One region of the Sphingobium sp. JAI105 genome, then DNA from elsewhere that is predicted to be linked to it. Evidence: riboswitches for the same ligand, from Rfam matches in the RefSeq annotation. Region 1 holds a riboswitch; each other region holds the start of a gene.
What was found. Region 1 has a riboswitch for cobalamin ahead of IWY39_RS13350 (TonB-dependent receptor plug domain-containing protein). Riboswitches for the same ligand answer to the same signal wherever they lie in the genome.
Positions count from the first base shown of each region.

Region 2: it holds a riboswitch for cobalamin, as region 1 does, so the genes downstream of both, IWY39_RS21745 (DUF1852 domain-containing protein) here and IWY39_RS13350 (TonB-dependent receptor plug domain-containing protein) in region 1, are expected to answer to the same signal.
Region 3: it holds a riboswitch for cobalamin, as region 1 does, so the genes downstream of both, IWY39_RS01990 (TonB-dependent receptor domain-containing protein) here and IWY39_RS13350 (TonB-dependent receptor plug domain-containing protein) in region 1, are expected to answer to the same signal.

Region 1 covers NZ_JADOUC010000001.1:2,774,849-2,777,109, reverse strand. The annotation lists gene IWY39_RS13350 (TonB-dependent receptor plug domain-containing protein) at 1-969, opposite strand, end outside; cobalamin riboswitch at 1,142-1,361, opposite strand; gene fdhD (formate dehydrogenase accessory sulfurtransferase FdhD) at 1,430-2,224, opposite strand; gene IWY39_RS13340 (formate dehydrogenase subunit delta) at 2,221-2,261, opposite strand, start outside.
Region 2 covers NZ_JADOUC010000002.1:940,240-942,500, forward strand. The annotation lists gene IWY39_RS21740 (methionine synthase) at 1-187, opposite strand, end outside; gene IWY39_RS21745 (DUF1852 domain-containing protein) at 214-1,212, opposite strand; cobalamin riboswitch at 1,593-1,817, opposite strand; gene IWY39_RS21750 (IclR family transcriptional regulator) at 2,047-2,261, opposite strand, start outside.
Region 3 covers NZ_JADOUC010000001.1:454,750-457,010, forward strand. The annotation lists gene IWY39_RS01990 (TonB-dependent receptor domain-containing protein) at 1-1,179, opposite strand, end outside; cobalamin riboswitch at 1,352-1,568, opposite strand; gene IWY39_RS24275 (PepSY-associated TM helix domain-containing protein) at 1,753-2,261, opposite strand, start outside; gene IWY39_RS24280 (PepSY-associated TM helix domain-containing protein) at 2,226-2,261, opposite strand, start outside.

The sequences.
Region 1 (2,261 bases):
TACCAGCTTGGCCTGATCGACCGGGGCATAGACGCCTTCATATTCAAAGCGCAGGTTGGTGCCGGAATAGCCATAATCCGGGTCGGTGCCGCGCACGAAATAATAGTCGCGGTCGTTGCGCAGATAGGTGACGGCTGCGCGGTTCGTCAGCTTGCCATCCAGCAAAGCCAGGTTGAGGCCCGCATAGCCCACATATTGGTCCAGCTTGCTCACATCGCTGCTGTCGGCCGGTGCGCCAAAGAAGCTGTCATAGTCGAGATCCGCATGGATATAATAACCACGCAGGTCGAGGCTCAGCGCATCGCTGAACGCCAGTTTGAGCCGCGCGTTGGTGGCGATATTTTCATAGCCATCCTTTTCCGTACCGCCCGCGGCAGATGAAATGCCATCCGTGCGGAAATAGGCCGCGCCCACGCCGCCCGACGCGATGCCGCTGGAGCCGGACACGTCCGCCTTGGCATTGACCGTATCGCTATAACCATAATCGACCGAGGCGTTCGCGCCGAAGCCGTCCACCGGCACGCCGGTCATGATGTTGACCACGCCGCCGATCGCCTGGCTGCCATAGACGACCGAGTTGGAGCCGCGCAGCACTTCGATCCGCTTGATATTGCCGGTCAGCAAATGGCCGAAATCATACCCATCGCCGATGCCGCTGGGGTCATTGACCTTCACCCCGTCGATCAGCACCAGAGTCTGCGTCGTTTCCGCGCCGCGCAGCGATACGCCGGTCACTCCGCCGGTGGACCCGTTACGGTTGAAACGAACGCCGGGCGTCGTCGCCAGCAGATCGACCACATCGATAGCCTGCCGGGTCTGGATGGTCTGCGCGTCGATGACGGTGATCGCCTGCCCCACTTCGTCGCGCGACTGTTCGATGCCCGATGCGGTGACGATGATGTCGTCGTCCTGCGCCAGAGCGGGCGTTGCCGCCAGCAGCGCAATGAGAGAAATCCCTGTTTTTACCATGATATATGCCCTGAGCGTCCCATGCGACTTCAAGGCCAGGGCGTCCGCGCACGCGGTCGCGCCATGATGCGGGATGACGCCAGCCCCCGCCGCACGGCACGATGCGGCCCCGGCCGCACAGCGTCGCTCGACGGAAAACCACCGTGCCATGACCAATCCCCTGGATCAGGGCAAGAGCGACCAGACGCCGGCAGGTCTCCTGGCTCACGGGTCAGGGCAATGATGCACGAACCTTCCCAGACATTGGCGTCCAGTGGCCGGGTCTTGCGACCCTTATGCATCATGCTCACCGCTTACAGTTGCAGGGACAGCTGCGGAATAGGGCGCTTCCACGCCCGCACCGCATTCCCATTTTCAGCCCCTTGCGGGACACCGGCGCGATCTAGCTGCAAGAAAGGCGAGCCCCCCTCACGCGACGCGCTCTAGGGCAAAGGCGCGGTATTGCCAAGCGGCTGATTCGCTACGTCAGCGGGGCGTTGCCCCGGTGCAACATCGCGTCGCGTCGCGCCAGCACGACCAGCGGCAGTCCCGCCGCCGCCGCGCGCTCCGCCGCCAGCCTTGTGGGGGCAGAAATCGTCACCAAAAGCGGGCATTGGCTCAGCACCGCTTTCTCCACCAGTTCATAGGAACAGCGTGACGACAGCAGCGCAAAGCCCTCATCCCAGCCCGCGCCCGCGCGCTTCATCGCGCCGATCAGCTTGTCGAACGCATTGTGCCGCCCGACATCCTCCCGCGCCAGACGGATCGCCCCGTCCGCGCCGACCCAGGCGGCGGCATGGGCCGCGCCTGTCGCGGCATTGAGCGGTTGATGCGCCGCCAGCCCATCAAGCGCGCGAAAGATCGCCGCCCGGTCGGCGCGCGATCGCGTCGTCACTGGCGGCAGGGGCCGAATCGCCTGTTCCAGATTTTCGATCCCGCACAGGCCGCACGATGAATCGGACGCGCGGTGCCGTACCCGGTCCAGCAGCAAATCGGTCCGCGATGGCGGCAGCGTCGCGCGCGCCACTATGCCCTGATCGGTATCATGGGTATCGACGTCGAAGGGCGCATCGTCCGGCCCGATCAACCGTTCCGCCAGCGCAAAACCCAGCACCAGATCGGTCAGATCAGTGGGCGTCGCCATCAGCACCGCATAGCCGATGCCGTTGAATTCGATCGCGACCGGCACTTCGTCGGCCAGCACCCGTTCGACCGCTTCGCCCTGCCCATCGCGGGCCAGGCGGGTGAAGGTCAGCGCGTCGCCGCCCTGCTTCAAGCGCTGATCCGGCGCACGGCCTGCGCCGCGATCGGCG
Region 2 (2,261 bases), on a different contig from region 1:
CGCCATCGCCGAAGATGTCGATCCCCGCCTGCCGCTGGTCGTCCAGGGCCAGGCGCAGGGCATCCTGCTTGGCGACGGCCAATTCATCACCCTTCAGCTTCCAGGGTGACCAAAGCTTCTCAGGCTCCGCAAGCCATGATGGCTTGGGCAGACTGCCGGCGGTCGATGTGGGCAATATTCTATTCATGATGGAGGGCCTTTTCTTCTATTGGGTCAGATCATGTTCTTGGGTGCTTGTGTGGCGGACCATTGCGAGAGAAGTTGGCCGTAAGGTTTGATGAAATTCTCTTCTGCGAACCGGCCCTGCTCGATGCCCAGGCGGCTTCGTTCCTCGCGGTCGTAGTCAATGCGCGTGGACGAAAAGTCCTGATGCGTCAGGCTGGGCCGGAAGCGCGTTCCCGCTGTGCGATTGGCGTTGTAGATTTCGGGCCGGTAGATCTTCTGAAAGGATTCCATCGTGCTGATGGTGCCGATCAGTTCCAGGTTGCTGTAGTCGCCGAGCAGATCCCCGGCGAAATAGAAGGCCATGGGCGAGCGGCTGCCCCGTGGCATGAAAAAGCGGACCTTAAGACCCATCTTCGCGAAATATTCGTCGGTCGGCGAGAATTCACTTTGCCGGTATTCGAAGCCCAGAATGGGGTGATGGTTTTCCGTGCGATGGTAGGTCTTGCTGCTGGATACGCTCAGGCAGATGACGGGAGGCTTGGAAAAATTGGCCTTGTACGTATTGGACTGCACGAAATGGCGGAACAGACGGCCGTGCAGATCACCAAAGCCGTCCGGCGTGTCGAAACCGACGCGGTCCCGGTTGTGCGCCGCCAGCAGCACGCTGAAATCATAGTCGCGCAGGTAGGATGAGAAGTTGTTTCCGACGATGCCGGCAATGCGATTGTCCGTCTTGCGATCGATGATGCTGGTGTTCAGGATTTCGATGATGGGAAACGCCGTGAGGCCGTTGGCAGCGGCAAGGCTCATCGCGACGGAAATGATATCCAGTTCCATGCCGTAGCGATCCCCATCGGGATTATCCCAATCGGCTAGGTCGTTGAAACGGTTGTCGATCATCTTCAGCACGCCACGCAGATTCTCCTGCCGGTTCTTCCCTCTGGCCAGATTGGCGAAGTTGGTCGTGATACGCGTGGTATCCGACGGGCGATAATCGTCGTCAAAGCGAAGGCGCGTGATGGAAAAGGTAAGATCCTCGCCTGTCATGGTCCGATGCCCTGATGGCTGCTTGTCGGTGGCGATGGTCGGCGTGCTGTGGTCGTGGCGGGAAAGGGCAGGATTGGCGCAAGTCACGGGCATGCAAAGGCTCCTTCGGTCCGGCGCGAACGCCGTCCGTCTTTAGCGGGCTGAATGATGGGAGATTGGCGGCGCGCCGCTTCCGTCAGGGGTCAGCCTGATGGCACGGCGCGCGGACGCATTCGTCGGTAGCGAATGAAGCGGAACAGGATTGGAAGCATTGACCGATCACCTGCATTTGCCGGGCGGAAGGGCCAAAGAAGAACGCGCAAGGCATGAATTACCCGGAAAGTGCTTTACGGCACGGGCAACGCTTCAAGCGCGATCCATCGGAGGAACCCCCGTCCGAGGAAAGTTATGGCGCCGAAGGCAGGTCTCCTGGCTTACGGGTCATCGCGGTGGTTCCGGCCTTCCCGGGTTTCTTGCAAAAACCCAGTGACGCGAAATGGAACCGCCGCTCGCCGCTTACAGTTGCGGGGGCAGCGCCGGACTCTGCCTCGAAAAGGCACCACCGGCTTCCCGTCTTAGCCCCACCGTCATGCCTGAGGTGGGGAACCTTGACAGGATCGTTTGACGCCATTCAAGCATAATTGTCAAGAGTTATATAAAGATTTCTTTATATAGCGCAGGCGGCTGTGCGTTCAGCCCTCGGCGGCAGTCGGGCGGCTCCACCGAAGCCGTCGCCAAACCTGTGAATCAATGGAGTCAGCAAGATGGCCCTCACGCCCCGACCATCGTGGCGCGGCTGCCCAGCTTAACGTGATCAGTCCGATCAATGGAATGACAGCGGCCCGATCTTCTGGACTATGTCGCCAGCGCGATTGGCACCCGATAGATCGCCTCGGCATTGCCCCCAAGGGAACGGCACAGGTTGAGGCCCGCGTGTAGCAGAGGCAGTGCCAGTCTTTTTTGCGACCCAGACAGGCGTACTTCGGGCCCTGCGATACTGAGCGCACCTACGAGCCGGTCGCCATGGCCGATCACCGGCACCGAAAGCGAGGCAACGTGCGGCGTCGTAA
Region 3 (2,261 bases), 2.3 Mb from region 1:
CGTGCGACTGCCCACGCCAAAGGGTGTCGCGAGGTCGTAATTATTGAAGCGCTTGCGCTGATCCATCAAGTTCAGGTTCAGCGCGAGTTCGAGGTTGCCGAAGCGCTCCTGCCAATTCAGCGCGCCCTCATGCTGATACTGCTTCTGTTGTCGGCGCTTGTTGTAGGGCACGCCGAGGCCGGCGAGAGACCCTTCGGTAAGGTTCACGGCCGGGAAGGTGTATGCGGGCAGATCGACGAGACTGTAACCGACCGGCTCATACACCAGCGTCGGCATGTAGCGGTTGAGATAGGTGAACGAATATTTGGCGGTGATGTTTTCGTTCCGCCATTTTACCAACACGTTGTCCCGCTGGAAGCTGTTGTTCTGCCGTCGCCGCGAGGTCGGAAACTGGCAGAGCGGGTTGATTTCACGGATGCCCTGATAAACCAGATAGGTGCTGCACGGCGTATTGGGCTGACCGTCGCCGCTCCACTCCGCATCGCCAAACTCGATGCCGTCCAGCTCGCGGGCCGCGATCAGGGGATATTTGAAATCGCCCTTGCTGCGCTCCATGTCGAGGCCGAGCAGCAGGCCGCCGCCCAGCAGTGGGAAGTTCAGATTGCCGGAAAACTGGCGACCGCCGAAGGAACGGGCGCCGGCTGACACCGTGCCGCTGAGGTCGGTCGGCATCTTGGTGACGATGTTGATTGCGCCGCCGAGCGGAGCGCCGGAGAACCGCGCCGGCGTCACGCCGCGATAAACCTCGACGCGCTCGACGTTGGAGATCGGGATGGTCGAGATGTCCGCTGCCGTCTCACTGGAGAGATTGAACGGCACGCCGTCGATGTAAATGTTGACCTGGCTCGGGGCGCTGCCCCGGATGCTGGTGGTCGTATATCCGCCCGTGCCGCCGACACGGCGTACATAGACGCCGGGAATCTGGTCAAGCAGATCTGGCAGGGCCTTGTGCTCGCCGCGCGTATCGTCGGGATAAACAACCGACACGACACCCGGCGAAAGAATATCCTGCAACTCCTGGCGGCTGTTTGCCGTGACGACGATTTCCTGCTGGGTTTTGGGCGCGCTGGCGCTGCTTTCACCCGGAGGGGCTGAATCATTTTCGGCTGCCCATGCCGGGCTGCTCCCGGCACACAGCGCAACGATGAGCGCAAGCTGCGAAATTGGCGATAGTCTCAATGTCTTCCCCCCGGCGTCACGACGTCGGGCAGGGGCGTGCCGTTACGAACGGTCGGCGCGCACGAGCGGGCGGACGCGAAAAGCGCCCGTCACACGAACCGATGCGGCCCCTGCCGCTACGTTCGTCGCTCAGACGGAAGAACCGTGCCCTGACCATCCCCTGGACCAAAGCAAGAGCGACCAAACGCCGGCAGGTCTCCTGGCTTGCGGGTCATCGCTTGATGCACGGCCTTCCCAAGCTCTCGCTCAGTGGCTTGAGGCCGAAGCCCCATATGCATCGCACTCGCCGCTCACAGTTGCAGGGACAGCCTCGGATTCGGGTGGAGACCCACCTTCACCGTGTTCCCATTTTAATCCCCTCTCGGGGAACCGACGCGATCATGCGACACCTCTAACGAGGCGCCACAGGTGGACCATATTCCAGGTGGTGGACTTTATCAACTTAGGAGCAGCCGTCTCAAAAATGCTGCTTTCCGAGACGATGCGGCTCACTTGCCCGGAAAACCGCACCTCACGCATTCGTTGTTTGAAAACCCATCTCGAAATCTATGTCCGAAAAACGGGCCATAGCCGTCATCCCGCTCCCCGTGTGATTTCGGACATTTTGTTTGGGCGTCTAAGTGTTCGTAACCGCGCGGTGCGTTTTTTCATCCAGATCATGGTTCCCGTGACCGATAGACTCGTGATCAGCAGACCGGCGCAGGCGACCGCAAATTTGTAGGGAAGCCCGCCGATGGCCGCCAGGTGGAGGGCTTCCAGCCAGGCGTGAAGGGCGCCACCCTTAGCTTCTTGACGTGGGAGAGCCGACTTGAGCAGTCCGCCGGTCTTCGCGCTAAAGATCACCAGTGAATCGCCATAGTTAGCGCGGGCGACGCTAGCGCTGCTTGTGAAACGGAACAGATAGACGCCGATCTGCGGGTAATAGTTGATTGACGCAGGCCCACCCTCGTCAATCGCAATGCCCGACCTTCGCGCTACAGTGCGGGCAAGAGACTGGCCTTGTCGCGCTGCCGCTCTGAGGTCGACGCCTGGCCCGCCCGTGCCATCTACGGGCGGCACGATCCCTTCAGCGATCGGCAGAT